One region of the Cupriavidus sp. 10L43_2 genome, then DNA from elsewhere that is predicted to be linked to it. Evidence: predicted binding sites of a transcription regulator. Region 1 holds the regulator's gene; the other holds the start of a gene.
The links. The regulator NrdR, encoded in region 1, represses ribonucleotide reductase genes. The targets are predictions, from matches to a motif close to CACNANATNTNGTG.

Region 1 (11,658 bases):
ATTGGTAGGCAGGCCGGTCAGTGGGTTCAGGGCATAGCTCCGGCTACCGCCGGCGGTGCCGCATGTACCGGTGGCCGTGTAGATCGAGTTGAAGAAGATCATGCCGCTTGCGACGGCGGCGGATGTGACCTGCCGCTCGGTGCTATCGAGGAAATCGAGCACCCAGCCAGGTTTGCGCCCGCCCGTGTAGCCCGGATATGCAGCCGTGCCAGTAATGGAGATGGACTGCCCCCCCGAGGTATAGGCCGAGGACAACTGGCTTAACTGGCTCCGGCCGCCGCTCACATAGTCGGTGCCACCGCCGTCATAAATGCCGTAGAAGGAGTTGGTCTGCGTCGGGGTGGTACTCGTATCGGCCAGTTCGTAGTACTTGCCGGTGCCAAACAGGACCATGAAGCCACCCGGGGCGTACACCACCTCTGGCTGCATCGTGATTGGCTGGCGATTGCCGTTGCGGTCGGTTGCCACGAACAGCGGCTTGCCCGGCGTGCCGCCGTACGGCGGCAGTGCGCCGTCGCTGCCGGCGTTCCACGTGGAGGGCAGGCCGGAGACGTTGAACTTCCACAGATTGCCCTGCAGGTCGCCCGCATAGATGGCCAGGCCGATTCCGCTTGTGGAAGTGGTCACGGCTGGCGTGCTCAGGCCGTTTGCGGTGACATAGGGCGGCGTGGCCGAAGGCGACGGGGTGACGATCTTCCAATAATTGTTGTTCAGCGACCACGCTTCGCTGGGCGACTTGTCCAGCGAGAGGAGGAACAGCGCGCCCGGCGCCCGGTCGTTGGCGTAGCCATCGGCCTGATTGCTGTTCAGGCCGTTCCCGACAATGGCGAACCACTTGTACACGGGCACATTGTTGGTGTCCTTGCCGACAAGCATCTTGGCGATCACCGGGCGGCCCATGACGTTGCCCATGTCGGCGTCGTCCTTGTCCGTGAACTCCCACATGACATTCGATGCACCGAAAACGCTGCCTCGGCTACCGGTCGGGTCGGTTACATCCAGGGCGTACACCCCCTGCGCGCCGCCGCCCATGCCGCCCACCAGCACCGTTTTCCAGTTGCTGCCGATCTGGACTTCCGAAGTGACTGGCGTGGCATCGACATAGGCGCGATGCGAGTAGGTGGCGCCGGTCAGCTGGTTGAGCTTGCTGACGACTGCCGCCGGGACGTAGGCGAATACTTCGTCGCCAGTATTGGCATTGAAGCCGTGCAGCATGCCGTCGTTGGCGCCGACATAGACCATCGGCGTCCGGGTTGCGTAGTTCGTGGCGAATGCGGCGTAGCCGGCGCCGCTGCGGGTGGTGGAGGGCAGACCGACGAACGTCGGGCCGGAGTTGATGATGTCACCGAACACCGTCTTGCGTGCCCGGAACAGCCCGCCATTGCCCTGGCTGTCGGCTTCGTTGCTGCGATCTCCCCGCAGGTACTCCACGCGTTGCTGGCCCAGCCCGTCGCTGCTGCTCGTGCCCGGGTTGATGTTCAGTGCATCCTGCTGTGCCTTGCCGAGGTTGGCCCAGCTGAATGCGGCGCCCGTCCCTGTGGCGCCGCTCAAGGTGAAGATGGAACGCGTCGAATAGGTCCGGGCCGCGAGGCGCGAACCGGCCTCCCAGGCTGCCGTGGACGAGATCGAGACGGAACCGTCGCTATTTTTGAGTAGCGGGTAGGCGCTGAGCTTACCGTTCCATTGCTGATCAAAGCCCGGCGTGTAGACAAATTCGTTCTGGATGATCCGGGTGTTGCTCAGTGCCACGCCGGAGAGCGTGCCGGCTGCGGTCGTGATCTGCGTGAAGATTTGCTTGATCGCGCTGATCATCTGCGCCGGCTGGCTGGCGAGGAACCAGTTGGACGGGATGTTGGAGCCAATAGGGGCCGCCTCCCACTCCGTGTTGTTGGTCACCACGGCGCCGCCGGAACCCAGCGTCTTGAACGGGTTGCCGTCCTTGTTGCCGCCATCGTTGGTCTCTTCCTTGAAGCCGCCGTACTTGGCTGCGAGGAAGATCTGGCTTTGCCGCTGGCTGTCGCCGACCGTGCCGTTGCCGTTTTCGTTCACGTCGATACCGAAGGTGGTGACGCGAGCCTCGGGCATGGTTGGCCGGAATGCCGAGGTATGCGCCCAGTAGGCAATGCCGGCAAGGTAGTACGACGACTTAGAGGACGTGGGGTGGTTCTTGGTGCCGAGGCTCAGGAATGACGAGCCGAGCGGATTCGAGTTCCCGGCGGCGGGTGTGTTCGTCTCGAGCGCGCCGACCTTGTTGGTCCAATCCACCACGTCGAATTTGCTCCAGGAATCCTTCGCACGGGCCGGGTCGCCCTGGTTGGCGATGGTATTGCCGGGAATGTAGTGATCCTGGTGGGTGTTGATATCGCCAATCGTCAGCACGTAGTTGCGCTGACAACTGTTCAGCAGGGGGTCGGTGTCCCAACTTGTGTACACGGGAAAATTGTCCGTGTAGGCCGTGGTGAGATTGTTCACGGCTTCGGGAGTCGGGCCATCGGGGTGGAACTGCAGGTAGCGAATGCTCTCGTAGTAAAGCTCGCTCAGTGGATCGTACGTCTTGTATCTGCCTACCGGATTGTCGGTGGGTCCGCCGAGGTCGGTCACCATTGTGCGGCCGAACTTGTTCAGGTAATTGATCACGCCGCTATTGGCGTTGGTGGTCAGGTTGAGCGGGTTGTTCAGCAGCACCCCGTACGCATCCCATTCCTTGGCCGGGTTCGTGATCGTATTCAGCGAGGTATTTACTGCGTTGTCGCCCACATACTTCATCGGCGCCCGCAGTACACCGCCGTAACGCTCGTTCTGGGTCTTGCTTGTATCGTTGGTGGCATCGTTCAGGTAGCCGAAGGCCGCGAACCGCACGCGGTCGGCATTGCGCTGCATCTCGCCCACGGGCTTGTAGTTGGTGCCGTCGTAGCTGTAGCAGAGGTCCGTACGGCTGGTAGCTTCGCTGCTGTCGCAGACCTGCACCTGAACGCGGAAGCCGCGCCGTTCCGTCACCGTGCCGCGGCTGTTGGTCACGTCGGCGTACTTGCGCAAACTGGTACACGAGGCGGAGGAGTCGTCCGCGTCCGAGAAGTAAATATGGTTGCCGCAGGACGCCATGTACAACGTGGTGTACTTGAACGGCGTCACCTTGCTCGGCGCGCTGTTCGTGCCGCTGCCGTTGATGCTCTTGAGCGGGAAGTAAGACGAGCTCTTGAAGAAGTCGGCTTGCAGCAGGGCGCGTTGCAGGACAGTTTGCGTGCGCGTGTCGACCACGCGGTCGCCGCCGGTCATGGCGAGGCGCAGCTCGTCAATGGCGGACGAGGCCGCCCAGTTCATGAAGTTGCCGCTGAAATCGCCGGAGCACTCGTGGGTGTCGGTGGTAGCGTTTCCGGAGATCGTGAAGTAGCCAGACGTGGCGTTATAGGCGTAGCACTTCGTGTTGTTGAAGTAGCCGAGGTAGCCGGTAGCCTTGTTGTAGGTGCCCCGGTATGCGGCGCCGGTGGTGGGGAATTCCACCGACAAAGTCAGCATCAGGTTCGGATGGATGTTCTGCGACTGGCCGTAGAGCGGCGTGGTCGAGATCGAAACCGTCGGCACGGTGGTCGGCGCGGCGCAGAGCGCAACGCTCCAGAGCATGGTGCACAGCGGCAGCAGGCGGCGGAAGAGGTTCATGGAATTCGGTCCCGGTTCGTTGGTTTGATCCGTCGGGGAAATGGGGTTAGTCCTCGCCCTTGTAGTAGAGCGACTGGACTACTGCGCGTGTGGTGTCATTGGGGCCGAAGCCGACGGCCGTAATCTGGTACATGAATTTCACATCGTCCGGATTGCTCGCGCTTTGATTGTTATCTCTGACCGTCATGATCTCAATCAGATAGCGCGGCTTGCGGCCGGGGGTCAGGCCTGAGCCAGTGGGGAATGACCTGCCGGTGAACGTTCCATACTCCACAGTCCTCTGGCCGACGGTGGCCAGCCAGTCGACGGTGTTCCAGATCGGCGGATTGCTGTTGTATGTGTCGCACAATCCCAGGTAAGGCCCGCTTGGGGCGGTGCCCGTGTTGCAACCGCCCGGCACATCAAAGCCGTCGCGCTTCTTCGATGAGAAGATCTGCGTGCGTTTGGCCGGGCCGGTTGCATTGCTGATATCGAGTTCCGCGTCGCGCAGCGCGGCTTCCGCTGCCTGGAACGCGATCTCAAAATCACGCTGGTTCCGTGATGTCTTCTTCGAGTCGAGTGCGATGCGCGCGCCCGAAATGGCCAGCAGCGTGATCACCAGCAGCATGATCACGGCGGTGATCAGGGCAACGCCTCGCTCGTTTCGCGAGCGGCATGCGGGGGTCATCCTGGAGGTCAGAGGCATGACGTGTCTCCCGGAACACAGTGGTTGTAGTTGCGGACCTGGAGGGTGGTGGTGAACAGGCGGCGTGCCGCCTGGGTGTCCTGCGTGGGTGTGAAGGTGCCGTCTGCGCCGTTGTAGAGCGACCCGAACATCTGGATGGCTCCGTTTCCCCCGGCGTCTGCGCTCGCGTTGTCAGCGCGTACGACGATCGACAGCTTGATGGTCGCGATGTGGAGCCATTCGAGTGTCGTCATTTCGTCGGCTCTCACGTACTTGTCCGGCACATCGTCGGAATTCGTGGAGATCCCATACAGCAACTGCATGTTCTCGACGCCGGTCACCAGTTCCTGCGTGACGTACGTGGTCAGCGACTCTTCTCCCGCAGTCCGCTGGCGGTACTTGCACATCAGGGTAGGTTTGCCTGCTGCGTTGTTAGCGACGAAGAAAACGGACAAGCCGCGCTGGCTGGCCGCGAGCGTTACATCGCCCTCGGTGTAGCCCGCCACGCCCTGGCCTGAGCAATCGACAATCGATTCGTCGGGCGTGCGGGGGTTTCCGGGAACCCCGGACCCGTAGTAGCGCACCATGAACATGTCGCTGCCATTGACTGACGCGCCTCCGTTGCAAACCAGATCTTCGCCGTCCCCCGGCGTGGAGCACGATTCGCGTCCGAAGATCATCTGGTCCGTAATCACCATCGCGCCGCCCGAGGGGCCTGGCGGCACATAAGACGCTTGCCGCAGCACACGGGACATTACCGAGATTGCGAATTGCCCACGCTCTTCCAGGTTCGCGTTGTCGTCGATCGTGGCGTAGCTGTTGCGGCTCATCAGGTAGAACGACAGGCCGGCAATCAACACCAGCATGCTGATGACCAGCGTCACCATCAGTTCGATGAGGGTATAGCCCGCGGCCGGCTGCCGCAGGCGGCGGGAGTCAGAGTGGCGGGGCATCAGTTGTTGACTCCGGGGTTGACGACCACGACGACCATGGGCGTCGCATCGCCATTCGCTGCGGCGGAGTCGGCCATGGTGGTGCCTGTAGCGAGATCAGCGCCGGCGCGATCGGTGAAACGGGAGGTCCAGCCTACCTTGATGACGATCGGCGTATCGCTTGGAGAGCCATTGCCACCGGCGGTCTGGGTGCAGCCCCACTGGTAACCGGTGTTGAGCTGGAACGTGGTCGAGTCGCGGCAGATGACCGCGCGGCCGTTTGGCAGGCTGGTCTGGACGCGGCGCGCCCAGTCAGCCTTGTCGAAATTCGCGGTGAGGGGCGCGCATGCGGCTGATGCGCCAGTGCAGGCCGTGCGGAACAGGTTGCCGCTGTCCGCGATATTCGGCGTGCCGGTCTTCGTGTCGAAAAGGTAGTTGTTTTTGTTGGCCTCATCGACGCTCGCCCGCATGCGGTCCGCCATGTCATTGGCGAGCTGAAGCGCAACAACGTCGTAGGACGACTGTTGCGCGAAGCGGAAAGACTTGATGAGCAGATTGGCCACGCCGAGCACGCCGAACGCCAGAACGACGATCGCTACCAATGCTTCGAGCATGGTGAAGCCGGCCGCCCCCCGGCGGCGTGACTGACCCATTTGTGACTCCCGTCCAAAAAATCGAACTGTTCTTTTGCTTTTCTACGGGCGGCGCGTTGGAGTTTTGCTGCGCCGGAGCCTCTGTTGGGCCCCGTTTACGCCGTGCACGCGCTCGCCATCCGGCCTCCTTACCCGAAGGAGGTCAGTGCAGATTAGACAGCTTTTTTTACGAAGTAGCTACCCCTTTCGTGGGGTAGGCGGGGAAAATTCGTCGAGTACGTCGCGAAATTCCGACACATCTTCAAAACTGCGATAAACGGAAGCAAAGCGGATATAGGCAATTTTGTCGAGTTTGCGCAATTCGCGCATAACCAGTTCGCCCACCTGGCTGCTGGCGATCTCTTTCTCGCCCAGCGCCAGCAGTTTTTCTTCGATCCGGGTAATGGCCTGGTCGATGGCCTCGGCGGACACCGGCCGCTTGCGCAGGGCCAGCCGCATGGAGTCCTTGAGCTTGCCGCGCGTGTAGTCCACGCGGGAGCCGTTTTTCTTGACGATGGCGGGGAAGAAGAGCTCGATGCGCTCGTAGGTGGTGAAGCGGCGGTCGCAGGCTTCGCAACGCCGGCGGCGGCGCACCGTGTCGCCGTCCTCGGAGACGCGACTGTCAAGCACCTGGGTGTTGGAATGACCGCAGAAGGGGCATTTCATGCCGGACCACCTGAAGATATATGCCGGGCCGCATTATCGCTCGCGGTGTGCAAAAGGTAAAACGGCGCTGCCGGGGCAGCGCCGTTCGTCACGCGCACTATATAGATAGGCGCGATGCCGGTTGTGGGCCGGATATCAGCCGTAGACCGGGAAGCGGCGGGTCAGGGCGGACACCTGCTCGCGCACCTTGGCGATATTGGCTTCGTCGTGCGGGTTGTCCAGCACGTCGGCGATCAGGTTGCCCACCTGGCGGGCTTCGTCTTCCTTGAAGCCGCGCGTAGTCATGGCCGGCGAGCCCAGGCGCACGCCCGAGGTCACGAACGGCTTTTCCGGATCGTTCGGGATGGCGTTCTTGTTCACCGTGATATGGGCGTCGCCGAGGATCTTCTCGGCTTCCTTGCCGGTGATCTGCTTGGCGCGCAGGTCCACCAGCATCACGTGGCTCTCGGTCTTGCCGGACACGATGCGCAGGCCGCGCGCGATCAGGGTCTCGGCCAGCACGGCGGCGTTCTTCACCACCTGTTGCTGGTAGGCCTTGAACTCCGGCGTCAGCGCTTCCTTGAAGGCGACGGCCTTGCCAGCGATCACGTGCATCAGCGGGCCGCCCTGGATCCCCGGGAAGATGGCCGAGTTGATGGCCTTCTCGTGCTCGGCCTTCATCAGGATCACGCCACCACGCGGGCCGCGCAGGCTCTTGTGGGTGGTCGTGGTCACGAAGTCAGCGTGCGGCACCGGGTTCGGGTACACGCCGGCGGCGATCAGGCCGGCGTAGTGGGCCATGTCCACCATGAAGTAGGCGCCAACATCCTTGGCCACCTTGGCGATCCGCTCGAAGTCGATGCGCAGGGCGAAGGCCGAGGCGCCGGCGATGATCATCTTCGGCTTCTTCTCGTGGGCCAGCTTCTCCAGCGCGTCGTAGTCGATGTCTTCCTGGGCGTTCAGGCCGTAGCTGACCACGTTGAACCACTTGCCGCTCATGTTCAGGGCCATGCCGTGGGTCAGGTGACCGCCTTCGGCCAGGCTCATGCCCATGATGGTGTCGCCCGGCTTGAGCATGGCGAAGAACACGCCCTGGTTGGCCTGCGAGCCCGAGTTCGGCTGCACGTTGGCGGCTTCAGCGCCGAAGAGCTGCTTCACGCGGTCGATGGCCAGCTGCTCCACCACATCCACGTACTCGCAGCCACCGTAGTAGCGCTTGCCGGGATAGCCCTCGGCGTACTTGTTGGTCAGCTGCGAGCCCTGGGCGGCCATCACGGCCGGCGAGGTGTAGTTCTCGGACGCGATCAGCTCGATATGGTCTTCCTGGCGCTGGTTTTCCTTCTGGATCGCGGCGAAGACTTCGGGGTCGATCTGCTCGATGGTGAAACGGCTGCGTTCAAACATGGCGTGACTCGTCTGTAAAAAAGGGATGCCGATGCACTTTTCGGATACGAACAGGCAATCGGGATACATCTCGGGGGTTTCGCAGAACTTCGCGATTAGGGCGCGCGGGGAAGGCATCGGCGTCCCGCACCGGTGACCTCTATATATAGAGGTCGTCCGGTGCAGGGCGCACCCTGCTTCCCATTCGCTGCCCAGGCGAGCGGCAGGCGTTTGTGATTCACGCCAGATAACTTGCGCTTCCTCGTGGTAGTACCCACTGACTTCGCCAGTCGCGCAAGATGGAATGGTTGCCGCAGAGTTTACGCGAGGCCGCGCCGCGCCGCAAGGCGGTGCCAGAGGGGGTAACGCGGGGGCAGGGCAGGCCGGATGTGGCGGGCGGTGCATCGGGCCAGCTTCCCGCAAAGCCGCGCGGCGCCTGGCTCGCAACTTGCTGTTGCATTTCTCCTGCGGGTTTACCTGCGGCGGGCCGTTGCGGTCCGTTACAATGCCGGCCATGCCGAACTATGTCTGGCCGCTGCGCGTGTACTGGGAAGACACGGATGCCGGCGGCGTGGTGTTCTACGCCAACTACCTGAAATTCTTTGAACGGGCCCGGACCGAATGGCTGCGCTCGCTCGGGATCGGTCAGCAGGACCTTGCCGATACGTCCAATGTGGTCTTCGTGGTACGCAGTACTGCTGTGGAATACAATGCGCCCGCCCGGCTGGACGACCAGCTGGAAATCCGCACCGTGATTGAACGGGTGGGGCCGGCCTCGGTCCAATTCGCCCAAGAAGCGTGGCGCGACGACCTCCAGCTGGCCAGCGGCAAGATCCGGGTGGGATGTGTCGATAAAGACACATTTCGTCCGGCCCCGATTCCTGCTCCTGTTCTCGCAACTATAAGAAACGCTCGATGAATCCGGTGACCGTCACGCAAGACCTGTCGATTATCTCGCTGGTGCTGCACGCCAGCCTGCTGGCACAGGCCGTCATGGCGCTGCTGCTGGTGATGTCCCTCTTCTCGTGGACCTATATTTTCCGCAAGCACCTGGCGCTGCGCGCCGCGCGCAGCCAGACGGAAATCTTCGAGCGCGACTTCTGGGCCGGTGGCGATCTCCAGGCGCTTTATAACAGCGCCGTCAACAACCGCCACAACACCGGCGCGCTCGAACGCATCTTCGAGTCCGGCATGGGCGAGTTCCTGAAGGCCCGCGAGCGCAGCAACGACGCCGGCGCGCTGCTCGACGCCGCCCGCCGCGCCATGCGCGCCGCCTACCAGCGTGAGATGGATGTGCTCGAGTCGCACCTGCCGTTCCTGGCATCGGTAGGCTCGGTCAGCCCGTACATCGGCCTGTTCGGTACGGTGTGGGGGATCATGAACGCCTTCCGCGGCCTGTCGAATGTGCAGCAGGCGACGCTTGCATCCGTTGCGCCCGGTATTGCCGAAGCCCTTGTGGCCACGGCTATCGGTCTGTTTGCGGCGATTCCGGCCGTGATCGCCTACAACCGATATGCAACGGAGATCGATCGTCTGGCCATCCGCTTCGAGAGTTTCATGGAAGAGTTCCTGAACATTCTCCAGCGCCAGACCCGCTAATCCACCTCATTCATCGCATTCGGAGCACTAGCCATGGCAGCCATCCAGCGCCGCGGCGGCTCGCGCCGCCGGGCCAGCGCCGACATCAACGTCGTGCCGTACATCGACGTGATGCTCGTGCTGCTCGTCATCTTCATGGTGGCGGCCCCCATCGTGAATCCGGCCGTGGTCGACCTGCCTTCCGTGGCGCAGGCCACGCCGCAGCAGAAGGCGCCGCCCATCGTCGTGTCCGTGCATGAGGACGGCACCCTGACCGCGAGCGGCAAGGACAACGCCGGCAACGCCTTCGAGCGCAAGCTCGACAAGCGCGGCCTGCTGGATTTCGTCCACCAGCGCCAGAATGAGAACCCGGACCAGCCCGTGGTGATCGCCGCCGACCGTGCCGTGAAGTACGAGGCGGTGCTCGACGTGATGTCCGTACTGAAGGCCGACGGCGTGAAGCGCGTGGGCCTGATGGTCAAGTCCAAGTAAGCACCGCGACATCCAGTGGCCAGTCTCTCGTCACGTCATCCGCAAGCCCGGCCGCAGCGCCGGGCCCAGGCAGCCGCCTATCCCTACCAGCCGGTGAAGGAGCGCGGCACCACGCGCTCGTTCGTGATGGCCCTGTTCATGCACCTGCTGCTCGGGCTGGTGCTCTACTACGGCGTGCGCTGGCAGAGCAGCACGCCGGTGGGCGCCGAAGCCGAGCTGTGGGACGAAATTCCCGACACTACGCAGGCCCCGCCGCCGCGCCCCGTGGAGCTGCCGCGCCCGACGCCGCAGCCAGAGCCGGCCGTACGCAGCAAGGCCGAGGAAGACGCGGACATCGCCCTGGAACGCCAGAAGCGCAAGCAGGCCGAGGAGGCCGCCGAGCGCGAGGCCGCCCGCAAGGAACAGGAAAAACGCGACGCCCAGCGCAAGGAAGAGCAGCGCAAGGAAGACCTGCGCCAGCAACAGCAGCGCGAAGAGGCGCAGCGCAAGGAAGACGCGAAGAAGAAGGCCGAGCTGGATCGCAAGGAGCAAGCCGAGCGCGACCGCAAGGAAGCCGCCGACGCGAAGGCCAAGTCCGACGCCAAGGCCCGCGCTGACGCGGAGCAGAAGGCGAAGGCCGCCGATGCCGAAGAGAAGGCCCGTGCGAAGGCGGATGCCGATGCGAAGGCCAAGCGCGAAGCCGCGGCCAACGCCCAGCGCAAGAGCGAGCTGGCGCGCCTGCAGGCCCTGGCTGGCGGCAACGCCACCTCCAGCGGCGGTGGCGTGGGCAGCGCGGCGGGCTCCGGCGCGGGTTCGGGCGGCAAGGCGTCGCCGGGCTACGCCGACCGCGTGCGCCGCAAGGTGAAGCCGAACATCAACTTCGGTGGCGATGTGGACGGCAATCCGGCAGCCGTGGTGTCGGTCTCGCTGGCGCCGGACGGCTCGCTGCTGTCCGCCCGCCTGAGCAAGTCCAGCGGGAACGCGGACTGGGACAACGCCGTGCTGCGTGCGGTACAGCGCTCCGACCCGCTGCCGACTGACGAGAACGGCAAGGCGCCTTCGAGCTTCACGATCACGTTCAAGCCGAAGGACTAGGCGCCTCATCTGCCATGTTTTGCAACATAATGCAACCTTCATCGATGGCGTCAGGTCGCATTGCTACCATGAACGGTTGCCTGACGCGGCCGGCAGCGTGCAATTGCACGCAGAACGGGCCATGCGCCAAGCGGCGCGTTGCCCGTCCTGCTGTAGTTGCTGTGCCCGCCGTACCGATGAATCCTGATATCGACTGAGGAGCAGCATGCGAAAGCTTTGGGCCCCCAACTGGCTGTCCGCAAGGCGGCACAACGCTCAATCCACATCGTCGCCCGCCACCCAGCCCACGCGTGAGCAAAGCCGCTACGCGCTGATGGCCTGGCTGGCGGCCGCACTGATGTCGGCCGGCGTGGCACACGCACAATTGAATGTGGAAATCACCGGAGTTGGCTCGAACCAGTTCCCGGTGGCCACCGCCAACTTCCAGGGCGAGGCGCAGGCCCCGCAGAACCTGACCGCCATCATCCGCAGTGACCTGGTCAACAGCGGCCGCTTCCGCAACGTGGATCCGGGCGGCGCCACCGTGGCCGAATCGGCCCAGGTGGATTTGGGTAGCTGGAAGTCGCGCGGCGCTGATGCCTTCGTTGCCGGCAGCGTCACC
Region 2 (11,658 bases), on a different contig from region 1:
GTGGGCCACCAGGTTCACCGAACCCAGGTTGCACACGGCGATTTCGCTCTCGTTCGTGTTCAGCGTGATTTCCGTGCACAGGTTGGAGCTGTGCACCACGCCCACGTGCTGCTGCGGGCTACGGATGTTGCACGGATCCTTGAACGTGATCCACGGATGGCCGGTCTCGAACAGCATGCCCAGCATCTTGCGCCAGAGCTGGATGGCCGGCACCTTCTTGAACAGCTTCAGTTCGCCGCTGGCAGCCTTGGCTTCATAGGCGACGTAGGCCTGCTCGAACGCCTTGCCGACCTTGTCATGCAGGTCCGGGCAGGTGGCGGGCGAGAACAGCGTCCATTCGGCGTTTTCCATCACGCGCTTCATGAACAGGTCCGGAATCCAGTTGGCCGTGTTCATGTCGTGGGTGCGGCGGCGGTCGTCGCCGGTGTTCTTGCGCAGCTCGAGGAATTCRTCGATGTCCAGGTGCCACGTCTCCAGGTAGGCGCAGACGGCGCCCTTGCGCTTGCCGCCCTGGTTCACGGCCACGGCCGTGTCGTTCACCACCTTCAGGAACGGCACCACGCCCTGGCTCTTGCCGTTGGTGCCCTTGATGTGGGAGCCCAGCGCGCGCACGTTGGTCCAGTCGTTGCCCAGGCCGCCGGCGAACTTCGACAGCAGCGCGTTTTCCTTGAGGGCTTCGTAGATGCCTTCCAGGTCGTCCGACACCGTGGTCAGGTAGCACGACGAGAGCTGCGAGCGGCGCGTGCCCGAGTTGAACAGCGTGGGCGTGGACGACATGAAGTCGAACGACGACAGCAGCTGGTAGAACTCGATGGCGCGGGCTTCGCGGTCGCGCTCTTCCAGCGCCAGGCCCATGGCCACGCGCATGAAGAAGGCCTGCGGCATTTCGATGCGCTGCTCTTCCACGTGCAGGAAGTAGCGGTCGTACAGCGTCTGCAGGCCGAGGTAGTTGAACTGGAAGTCGCGCGAGGCGTCCAGCGCCGCGCCCAGGCGGGCCAGGTCATACGTGGCCAGCTTTTCGTCCAGCAGTTCGGCCTGAATGCCGCGGGCGATGAACTTCGGGAAGTACTCGGCGTAGCGCGAGCCCATCTCGGCCTGCGTCACTTCGCCGCCGAGGATTTCCTTGCGGATCGTGTGCAGCAGGATGCGGGCGGTGACCTGGCTGTAGTCCGGGTCCTTCTCGATCAGGGTACGCGCGGCCAGGATGGCGGAGTCGTACACCTGGCTCAGCGGCACGCCGTCGTACAGGTTCTTGAGCGTTTCCTTGAGGATCGGCTCGGCGCTCACGCCGTTGCCCAGGCCGCTGCAGGCGGTGTCGATCAACTCGTGCAGCGCGGCCAGATCCAGCACGCGGCTCACGCCGTTGTCGTTCACGTTGAAGGCCACGCCCTGTTGCACACGCGCCACGGTCTGCGCATTGGCCTGCGCGCGCTCCTGGGTGCGCTTCTCGCGATACAGCACGTAGGCACGGGCCACTTCATGCTCGCCCGAGCGCATCAGCGCCAGTTCCACGTGGTCCTGCACGTCCTCGATATGGAAGGTGCCGCCGTTCGGCCGGCTGCGCAGCAGCGCGCGCACCACGTTCTGGGTGACCTGTTCCACGATCTCGCGCACGCGCGCGGAGGCAGCGCCCTGGCCGCCGTTCACGGCCAGGAAGGCCTTGGTCACGGCGACGGCAATCTTGTTCGGCTCGAACGCCACCACGGCCCCATTGCGGCGGATGAGCTTGTAGTCCTGATAGTTGGCGCCGGCAGCGGCGGGGGTCTGCTGCGACGTTCCGGCGGCGCCGACAACGCCCGCCGATCCCGTGTTTTGTTGTTCGTTCTGGGCCGTTTGCATGAGGTAACTCCTGTTTTAACCCTTGTAATGAAGTGACAAAGTCCCTAGCAAAATGCGCTTCAGAAGACACTCGACACCGGCCTTGCCGGGGCGAGAACCAAACTGCACAGGCGTTCATTCTGCTAGGGACTCTTGCGATACCGCCGGCCGCGTCACTACTGTGGCGCCTGCGTCGCAATCCATTGCGGCGCAGGCTTCACACCTCGGCCGGTTCCCCGGTAGTACCACTAGATATAGTGGTCACTGCGAAAAACTGGGCTAAGTATAGTGAAACGAATCGGAAAGACCAGTCTTGACAAGTCAGATGCCGGTCTGGGGACGGGGTGTGCGGCGGCGCCACATTCCCGCAAGCCGCGCTACGCCAAGGGATGGCGGCGGCCCGTGCGCCACCGCACAAATTTTCTAAAATTTTTTAATCGTGGCGAGTCGCCGATAGGCGGCCCAAGTGTGGGGATTTCACATCGCTGTCACGCGGGCGAATGCCTGAATATGAGGCATCGTGCACAAGGGGGCGGCGGGTCAGGAACCACCCCGTCGATAAGGCAGCAGCGCTGGCGTCACATCGGCCAGTCTGGCGAATCGGTCCCAGTCGAAGTGCGGGCCGGGGTCGGTTTTGCGGCCGGGGGCGATGTCGCTGTGGCCGGCGATGCCGGTGATCGGGTAGGTCGTGCGCAGGGCGGCGACGATGCGGGCGGCGGTGTCGTATTGGCCCAGGGTAAAGGGCTGGTCGTCGGCGCCTTCGATCTCGATGCCGATGGAGAAGTCGTTGCAGCGCTGGCGGCCGCAGTAGGCTGACTGGCCCGCATGCCAGGCACGTTGCGTACACGCCACAAACTGCACCAACTCGCCCTCGCGGGTGATCAGGAAGTGGGCGGAGACGCGGACGTCGCGGATCGTTTCGAAGAACGGGTGGCGGGCGGTGTCGAGCCGGTTCTGGAAGAACGCCTCGATGTCGCCCGTGCCGAACTGGCCCGGCGGCAGGCTGATGTTGTGCAGCACCACCACGTCGACGGGCATGCCCTCGGGGCGGGTGTCGAAGTTGGGCGATGGCACGCGGCGCGCGGCCGGCACCCAGCCGTCGGCGTCTGGCAGCCAGTCTGCGGCCACGTCAGCCATCGCGGCCCTCGCCTTCCGCCATCGATTCGCTGTCGTCGCGCCCTTCCCGGCCATCGCGCCCTTCGCGTTCGTCGCGGATCTCGAGTTGCTGGATGCGGTAGCGCAGCTGGCGGAAATTCAAACCCAGCAGCGGCGCGGCCGTGGTGCGATTAAAGCCGGTCTGGCGCAGCGCGCGCAGGATCAATTCGCGCTCAAGGGCCTCGAGCCGGGCCGGCAGGTCGATGGGGAACGTGACGTCGCGCAACGCATCGACCATCGGATCGATGGATGGCTGGGGCGGCGGCGCCTCGGCCACGGCACCCCCCGCCTCCGGCGCCGTCAGGCTGGCCGCCGACCAGGCCGGGCTGCCCCAGGTCTCATAACCGGTCGGCGCGGTCTCCGGCACCGGCACGGGCGCGCCTTGCAGCAGGCTGGCGCGATCCACGCCGGCTTCGAGCGGCCCGAGGTCCGCCACCGCGATCTCGTCCGATTCGGCGAAGGCGTAAGCGCGTTCCAGCAGGTTTTCGAGTTCCCGCACGTTGCCGGGGAAGCGGTACGCCGCCAGCCGCGCCAGCGCCGGGCCGGACAGCCGGCGCGGGCGCGCATCGCCGTAGCGCACGGCCAGGTGTTCGAGGATGACCTGCGCCAGCACCGGAATGTCCTCGCCCCGCTCGCGCAGCGTCGGCATGCGCAGCTCCAGCACGTTCAGGCGGTAGTACAAGTCCTGGCGGAACGATCCGGCGGCGACCATCGCGGCCAGATCCTTGTGGCTCGCGCACATCACGCGCACGTCCACGGTGTCTTCCCGACTGGCGCCGATCTTGCGCACGCGTCGCTCCTGCAACGCGCGCAGCAGCTTTACCTGCATGGTCAGCGGCAGGTCCGCCACCTCGTCCAGCAGCAGCGTGCCGCCGTGCGCGGCGTGGAAGAAGCCGCCGCGCTCGGCGTCGGCGCCCGTGAACGCGCCCTTCACGTAGCCGAAGAATTCCGACTCCATCAGCGTCTCGGGAATCGCCCCGCAGTTCACGGCCACGAACGGATGCGCGGCGCGCGCGCTCACGGCGTGGATGGCGCGCGCCGCGCGCTCCTTGCCGCTGCCCGATTCGCCACTGATCACCACCGGCGCCATGCTGCGCGCCAGCCGCGACAGCGAGCGGCGCACGTCCTGCATGGCCGGGGACAGCCCCGGCAGCAGGCCGGCGGCGCGGTCGGCGGCTTCAGCGGTCTCGGCAGCCTCGGCGCTGCGCGCGCCGCCCTCCGCCGCGCCACGCTGCTGGCGGCCCAGCGCGTTCAGGATCAGGGTGCGTAGCTGGTCGAGCGACACCGGCTTGGCGATATAGTCGAACGCCCCGGCCTTGAGGGCATCGACGGCATTGTCGGCGCTGCCGTAGGCGGTGATCACGGCCACCGGCGTGCGCTCGGGCGAGGCCGACAGTTGCCGCACGATGTCGATGCCCAGCCCGTCGCCGAGCCGCATATCGGTCAGCACCAGGCTGTAGCGGCGCTCCGCCAGTCGCAGCCGCGCCTCGGCCAGCGAGCCGGCCATCACCACGTCGTGCCCCATGCGGCGCAGCGAGATGTCCAGCAGCTCGCGCAGGTCGGCCTCATCGTCGATGACGAGAATCGGATCGGGAACGGGCGGTCTGGCGGACATGGCGTGGGGGTTGGGTTGCGGGGGGCGGCGGATCAGGCCTGGGCGGCCGTTACAACGTCGGGCGTCTCGATCCGCATCGTCAGCACGAACGCCTTGGCCGGCAGTGTATCGCGAGCGCCGGGCCCGAGCAGCCCTGTGCGATCCAGCAACGGTTCCAGCGCGATGGTGCCGTAGCGCACCTGGGCGTCATTGGCGCCGCACAGCTCGCGCGCCATGAACAGGCCCAGCCCGGTGCCCTGGGCGTTGCTGGTGAAGAACGGCTCGAACAGGCTGCGCTGCTGCTCGCGCGTGACCTCGGCGCCATCGTTCCAGACGATCAGTTCGGCATGGTGCTGATCCAGCGCATGGGCCAGCAGACGGATGGCGCCCGGCAGCCGGCTGCAATAGCGCCAGGCGTTATCGAGCAGGTTGCCGAGCACCTGCTGCAGTTGCGCGGCATCGAAGATCACCGGGCGTTGCAGGTCCACGGCGAGGCGGATGGCATTGGCGTTGATATCGGCGCGCGGGCCGCCGCGCGAGCGCATCTCCAGCCGCCAGCGTTCCACGATCTCGGGCAGCGCCTGGCCCAGCTCCACCGCGCTGTGGCCGGTGCGGGGGCGGCGCGAGAGTTGCAGCACATCGGACACCACCTGATCGAGCCGGCGCACGTTGTCGCTGATGATGCGCAGCAGCCGGGCGTCGATATTGCCCTCGCCCGCCCCGGAATCGGCCAGCAGCTCGTTGGCCTGGCTGATGGCCGCGAGCGGGTTGCGGATCTGGTGCGCCACGCTGGCCACCAGTCGGCCCATGCCGGCAAGTTTCTCCTGCTGCACCTGCTCGGCAATCCGTTCCCAGCTTTCGATGTGGACCAGCACCGTGTCGCGCATCTCGCTGCGCAGCAGCGTCTCGTCCTCGGGGCTCCAGGCCATGGCCTCGTTCTGGGCGATGGCCAGACGCAGCCGGGCCGCGCCTTCGGGCGACATGTCGTTCCAGCCGACGGTATCGAGCGCGCTCGGCGCGGTCAGCGCCCCGCCCAGCGTGGAGCGCAGCCCGGCCAGCCCCGGCAGCACGAAGCGCAGCCGCAGGCGGGTATGCAGCATCGGCCCACCCAGCGCCGACGGGCGCGACGGCAGCGGCAGTAGCTGCAGGATGCGCGGCACATCGTCATTGGTCTGGATCCAGTCGCGCAGCATTTCCATCAGCGGCTGCAGGCGCGGGATGCGGCGCAGGTCGAACAGCACCTTGTCGCGCTCGCCGGCGCGCACCTGCCCTTCCCGGATCCGCTCGTGCGGCTGCACGCCCAGCAGCACCACGGCCGCGGGGTTGGCGGCCACCACCACGCCGTTGGCGCGCACCAGCATCACGCCGTCCTGCATGTCGTTGACCATGAGCCGGTTCACCAGTTGCTGCAGGCGCAGTTCCTGCTCGCGCGCCAGCGCAATCTGCTCCTGGGCGATCTGCCGGTTGGCGAGCATGTACATCACCAGCGCGGCGATCATGAACACCAGGCCGAACAGGCCGGAACCGAGCAGGTTGGCATCGGCCTGGCGCACCAGCAGCGTCTGCACGAAGGGCTGGCCCATTACCACCAGCGCCGACACCGCCGCCGTGAACAGCGCGAACATCAGGCTGGTCAACGCCCCGGCCTCGAGCGCCGGCAGCAGGAAGATCATGGCGAGACCTTCGGCGTGGCTGCCCAGCCGGCCCACCACCGCGAAGATCCCGGCCAGCAGCGCCAGGTCGACCATCACCTGTACGCGCACGCGCACATGGAAATGGCGGCGCCACAGCGTGCCCACCAGCGTGACCATGGCGATGCAGAGGTAGGGGAGCACCACCGGCAGCGCGGCGGCCATGCGCGGATTGGCGGCGAGGGTGGCCGCGGCACCGGCGGCCACGCCAGGATCCGGCGCGGCGCGTTCCAGCGGCAGCCACACGTAGCCCACCAGCAGCAGCGCCACGGCCGCGCGGGTCCAGCAGAAATAGCGCAGCAGGCGCCAGTGGAATTCAGGCGGCTCGGGTTGGCGCCACAGCTCGACCAGCACGCGCCAGCCGTTGAGGCGGGACCAGGCCGAGCGGCGCGAGGTCATGGGCGCGCGTCGGTGTCGCCATGGCCGGACATCTCCGAGCCATCGGGCAGATGACTGCGCCGGCAGTAGTGCAGGCCGTTCCAGCCGATGGCCTCGCCACGCGGCAGGTGCACGCCGCACTGGGCGCACTGGACCATCGGCTCGGACGATGCCGCGCCTTCGGTCTTGCGCTGCGCCGGGCCAGGGCGGGCGGTCGGCTGCTCGTGCGCGTCGCGGGCGGCCGCGCGCTGGCGCAGCCACCAGATGATCGCCAGCACAACGGCCAGCAGGAGGAAGATTCTTGCCATGGGGGCGATGACGATCAGGAGATCACTAGATCAGGAGAGGCGGTGCAGCACCACTTCGATCACGAAGCGGCTGCCCACGTAGGCCAGCAGCAGGATGCCGAACGAGGCGATGACCCAGCGCAGGGCGGTGCGCCCGCGCCAGCCCCGGAAATGCCGGCCGACCAGGATGCCGCCGAACATCGCCCAGGACAGGATCGCGAACACGGTCTTGTGGTCCACGCGGAAGGCCCGGGCGAACAGCTGCTCGGAGAACAGGAAGCCGGACAGGATGGTCAGCGTCAGCAGCACGAAGCCCGCCGCGATCAGCCGGAACAGCAGCTTTTCCAGCGTCAGCAGCGGCGGCAGCAGGTCCAGCCAACGGCCCAGCCATTGCCCGGACGATGCTTCGGCGCTGGTCGGCCGGTTGAAGCCATGGAGCCGGCGCTCGGCCAGCAGCATCAGGAAGGCGTGGAACGCCGCCAGCGTGAACAGCCCATAGGCCACGTTGGCGATGACGAAATGGAGCTTGAACAGCGGCCGCGCGGCGTAGCCGAGGATCTGCGCGCCCGGGAAGGCCAGCGGCATCAGGCCGGCCAGCATCGCCACCGGAAAGACGATCAGGCCGAGCCCGGCCAGCGAGAAGAAGAAGCTTTCGATCCAGTAGATGCCCACGCCCAGCCACAGCATGGCGGAGAGCGCGAAGGCGAAGCCGAACATCATGCGGTCTGCCGGGAAGATGGTTTCGTGCAGCAGCATGCCGTGGCTGACCAGCGCGCCGAGCACCACGGCGTGCCACCATGCGGGCTGGCCGTCCGCGCGGCCATCGCCGGGCGGCGCCATCAACACGGCCGTGGCGGCGCCAGGGCGCCCGCCGGGGCCCGGATGGCCCGGATGACCGACAGCTCCCCCGCCAGCGGCCGCCAGCCGGGGGTTGCGCGTTGCCCAGCCGTGAAAGGCCAGGCCGCAATAGAGAAGTGCCGTCAAGGCATACAGTACAATGGCCATTTGCGCAGTTTACCCTAGGGCCTGTCCCTCGTGCCCTTGTCCGTGATGCCTCACGACAACGCCACGCGCGCGCCCCATCCACGCCGAATCACGAGCCGAACCTCTCCCCACTGCCATGCTGGATAACCTCACACAACGCCTGGCGCGGGTCGTCAAGACCATGCGCGGCGAGGCCCGACTGACCGAGGCCAACACCGCCGAGATGCTGCGCGAAGTGCGCCTTGCCATGCTCGAAGCCGACGTGGCGCTACCCGTGGTGCGCGAGTTCGTCGCCCGCGTCAAGGAAAAGGCGCTCGGCGAGGAAGTCGTCAGCAGCCTCACCCCGGGCCAGGCCCTCGTCGGCGTGGTCCAGCGCGAGCTGACCGCGGTCATCGGCGGCGACGAAGCCGTCGACCCCAAGCCGGGCGAGCAGAAATCGGGCGAACTGAACCTGAACGTCCAGCCGCCAGCGATCATCCTGATGGCCGGCCTGCAGGGCGCGGGCAAGACCACCACCTCCGGCAAGCTCGCCAAGTGGCTTAAGGAGAACAAGAAGAAGAAGGTGCTGACGGTGTCGTGCGACGTGTATCGCCCCGCCGCCATCGCCCAGCTGCGCACGGTGTCCGAGCAGGTTGGCGCCGACTTCTTCCCGTCCGAGCCGGACCAGAAGCCCGTGGACATCGCCCGCGCGGCGCTGGACTGGGCCCGCAAGCACTACCACGACGTGCTGATCGTCGATACGGCCGGCCGGCTCGGTATCGACGAGGCGATGATGGCGGAAATCGCCGCGCTGCACGCCGAGCTGAAACCGGTGGAAACGCTGTTCGTGGTCGACGCCATGCTCGGCCAGGATGCCGTGAACACCGCCAAGGCGTTCAACGACGCGCTGCCGCTGACCGGCGTGGTCCTGACCAAGCTCGATGGCGACGCACGCGGCGGTGCCGCGTTGTCTGTACGTCACATTACGGGCCGTCCGATCAAGTTCGTGGGGGTGGGCGAGAAGCTCGACGGCCTGGAGCCGTTCTACCCCGACCGCATGGCCCAGCGCATTCTGGGCATGGGCGACATCCTCGCACTGGTGGAGGAAGCCCAGCGCGGCGTGGACATGGACGCCGCCGAGAAGCTCGCCAAGAAGATCAAGAAGACCGGCGGGTTCGATCTCGAGGACTTCAAGGCGCAGATCGGCCAGATGAAGAAGATGGGCGGCATCGGCAGCCTGGTGGACAAGCTGCCGGCCCAGTTCGCCCAGCAGGCGCAGGGCGCCAATATGGATCAGGCCGAGAAGTCGGTGCGCCGCATGGAGGGCATCATCAACAGCATGACCGCCGCCGAGCGCGCCAAGCCGGAGCTGATCAAGGCCAGCCGCAAGCGCCGCATCGCGGCCGGCGCCGGCGTGCCGGTGCAGGAAGTGAACCGCCTGCTGAACCAGTTCGAGCAGATGCAGGGCATGATGAAGAAGCTCAAGGGCGGCGGCATGATGAAGATGATGCGCCAGATGGGCGGGATGAAGGGCGGCATGAAGGGCCTGTTCAACCGCTAAGCATCGCCCAGACCCACAGATATAAGGACAGAGACATGATGATGACCGCAGACCAGGCCCGCGAACTCTGGGCCAGCTCCGAGGAAATCGTTAGCGCCGCGGAAGTGCAGGATTCGCTGGACCGCATGGCCGATGACATCACCGCGCGCATGGGCGATGCCTTCCCGCTCGTGCTGTCGGTGATGGGCGGCGCGGTGGTCTTCACCGGCATGCTGCTGCCGAAGCTGCAGTTTCCGCTGGAATTCGACTACATCCACCTGTCGCGCTACAACAACAAGACGGTGGGCGGCGAGATGCAATGGCGCGTGGCGCCGCGCGAGTCGGTCAAGGACCGGGTGGTGCTGGTGTTGGACGACATCCTCGACGAAGGCGAGACCATGGCGGCCATCCGCGAGCGCATTCTCGACATGGGCGCCAAGGAATTCCACGCCGCCGTGCTGTGCGAGAAGACCCTGCTCAAGGCCAAGCCGATGCACCCGGACTTCTGCGGCTTCAAGGTGCCAGACCGCTACGTCTTCGGCTGCGGCATGGATGTGAAGGGCTACTGGCGCAACCTCGGCGCCATCCGCGCGCTGGTCTGACTCCCGGACTGGCCTGATTTACGGCGCGCGGCCGTCCGTCGGACTCAGCTTCCGACCCGGTACGGCCGCTCGCGCAGCCACTTGGTGGCAATCCACTTCTCCCCTGACACCACCGGCATGCCGCCGTGCAGCGTGCGGTCGTCCAGCGTGCCGTCCGGCAGCTTGTAGCTGAAAAACACAGCATTGCCCTTGACCGGGGCCACATCCAGCCCGATTCGCGGGAAGGTGGTGGCGCCGCCGGCCGGCGTGCTGTTCAGGTAGATCACCAGCGTGGCCACGCGCTGGCCGCCCACGGCCATCTGGCGCGCCTCGCCCGGATTCTTCGGATTGAAATAGTCGTAGTGCGGCTGGTATTCGGCGCCAGGCTTGTAGTTGAGCACCTGGAAGCCCTCGCCGTGCTCCATCGGCACGCCGGTCACGGCGGCGATGCGTGCCTCCAGCACTTCGAGCAGCGGGTGCTCGCCGACCTGGAACATCGCGCCGGTGCTGGTACGGGCCTCGTGGACGTTCTCGTCACCCGTGGCGGGATTGACCACGGACGAGCGCTGCATGCGGTCACGCGAGAGCGCCACCAGGGCGTCGCACTCGGCCTCGCTGAACAGGCCCTGGAGCAGCATCACGCGCGGCGCCTCGATGCGGAACAGCACCGGGATGTCCCGGCCCGCGTCGCGGATGGCGTTGCCGGCGGGGTCCGGGCCCACCATGTCGGACTTCGGCCGTACCCGGGCGGCGGGCGCCTTGGTGGCGTCGGTGGTGGCCGGGTGCGGCTGGCCCAGCGCATCGGCCACCATGGCCCGGGCGAAGGTCGCGTCGTAGCCGGCGCGCTGCATCGACAGCACCAGCGCATCGGCGTTGAATCCCTGCTTGATATGGCGGGCCAGCCAGCGCTCCAGTTCCGGCGAGGAGGCGTGGTAGCCCTGCCCGGCGGCCCCGGCAGCGTCGGTGCGGGAGTCGAATGTCATGACGGATTGGCCAGTCGCTGCGGCGAAAACGGGTTGCGCGCGGGGGACTCCGGCGGCAGGCGGCGCGAGGTGGCCGGCGGCGGCACGGCGGCTGCGCCCGGGTCGCCGGCGATCGTCACCGTCGATTCCGAATACTGCCAGCGCTTCCACGCGCCCAGCACGGCGTTCGGGTACTCCGGCCGGCCCCGGCTGCCGTTGTAGCGGCCGAGCGCCAGGAACAGGTCGCCGTTCTCGCGGTCCAGGTAGTGGCGCAGGATGGTGCAGCCGTAGCGCAGGTTGCTCTGGAGGTGGAACAGCTTGCGCACGTCGCTGTCGCCGATGGTACGCACCCAGAACGGCATGACCTGCATCAGCCCACGTGCATCGGCCGAGCTGATCGCATATTTCCGGAAGCCGCTTTCCACCTGGACCAGCCCGAGCACCAGCGACGGCTCCAGCCCGGCCCGCTTGGCCTCGTAGTAGACCGTCTCGATCAGTTCCACGCGGATCTGCGGCTCGGGAATCCGGGATTCGAGCCGGCGCGACATCTCGCCCAGCCATTTCAGGTAGCCGAGCCGCTCGCCGCCCGAGGCGAACGCCGGGCGGACGGGCCTGCCATCGGCAATGGCCGCCGCCAGCGCGCCGCGCACGGAGTCGGCCAGCGCCTCCTCCTTCTGCGCCCCCGCATG

Region 2: a site for NrdR is predicted at 2,065-2,078, ahead of AC1DEL_RS24100 (ribonucleoside-diphosphate reductase subunit alpha). Genes of this name have one in related genera too.

The regions. Positions count from the first base shown of each region.
Region 1 is NZ_JBFTJE010000003.1:253,268-264,925, reverse strand. Features, by position in the region: gene AC1DEL_RS05980 (pilus assembly protein) at 1-3,657, opposite strand, end outside; gene AC1DEL_RS05975 (pilus assembly PilX family protein) at 3,704-4,342, opposite strand; gene AC1DEL_RS05970 (PilW family protein) at 4,333-5,274, opposite strand; gene pilV (type IV pilus modification protein PilV) at 5,274-5,906, opposite strand; gene nrdR (transcriptional regulator NrdR) at 6,084-6,551, opposite strand; gene glyA (serine hydroxymethyltransferase) at 6,687-7,934, opposite strand; ZMP/ZTP riboswitch at 8,117-8,217, opposite strand; gene ybgC (tol-pal system-associated acyl-CoA thioesterase) at 8,428-8,832, shown strand; gene tolQ (protein TolQ) at 8,829-9,512, shown strand; gene tolR (protein TolR) at 9,546-9,983, shown strand; gene tolA (cell envelope integrity protein TolA) at 9,999-11,057, shown strand; gene tolB (Tol-Pal system beta propeller repeat protein TolB) at 11,263-11,658, shown strand, end outside.
Region 2 is NZ_JBFTJE010000021.1:64,949-76,606, reverse strand. Features, by position in the region: gene AC1DEL_RS24100 (ribonucleoside-diphosphate reductase subunit alpha) at 1-1,839, opposite strand, end outside; gene ampD (1,6-anhydro-N-acetylmuramyl-L-alanine amidase AmpD) at 2,359-2,955, opposite strand; gene AC1DEL_RS24090 (sigma-54-dependent transcriptional regulator) at 2,948-4,588, opposite strand; gene AC1DEL_RS24085 (sensor histidine kinase) at 4,621-6,657, opposite strand; gene AC1DEL_RS24080 (PP0621 family protein) at 6,654-6,944, opposite strand; gene AC1DEL_RS24075 (cytochrome C assembly family protein) at 6,975-7,928, opposite strand; gene ffh (signal recognition particle protein) at 8,044-9,447, shown strand; gene AC1DEL_RS24065 (hypoxanthine-guanine phosphoribosyltransferase) at 9,486-10,028, shown strand; gene AC1DEL_RS24060 (2OG-Fe(II) oxygenase) at 10,073-10,990, opposite strand; gene AC1DEL_RS24055 (lytic transglycosylase domain-containing protein) at 10,987-11,658, opposite strand, start outside.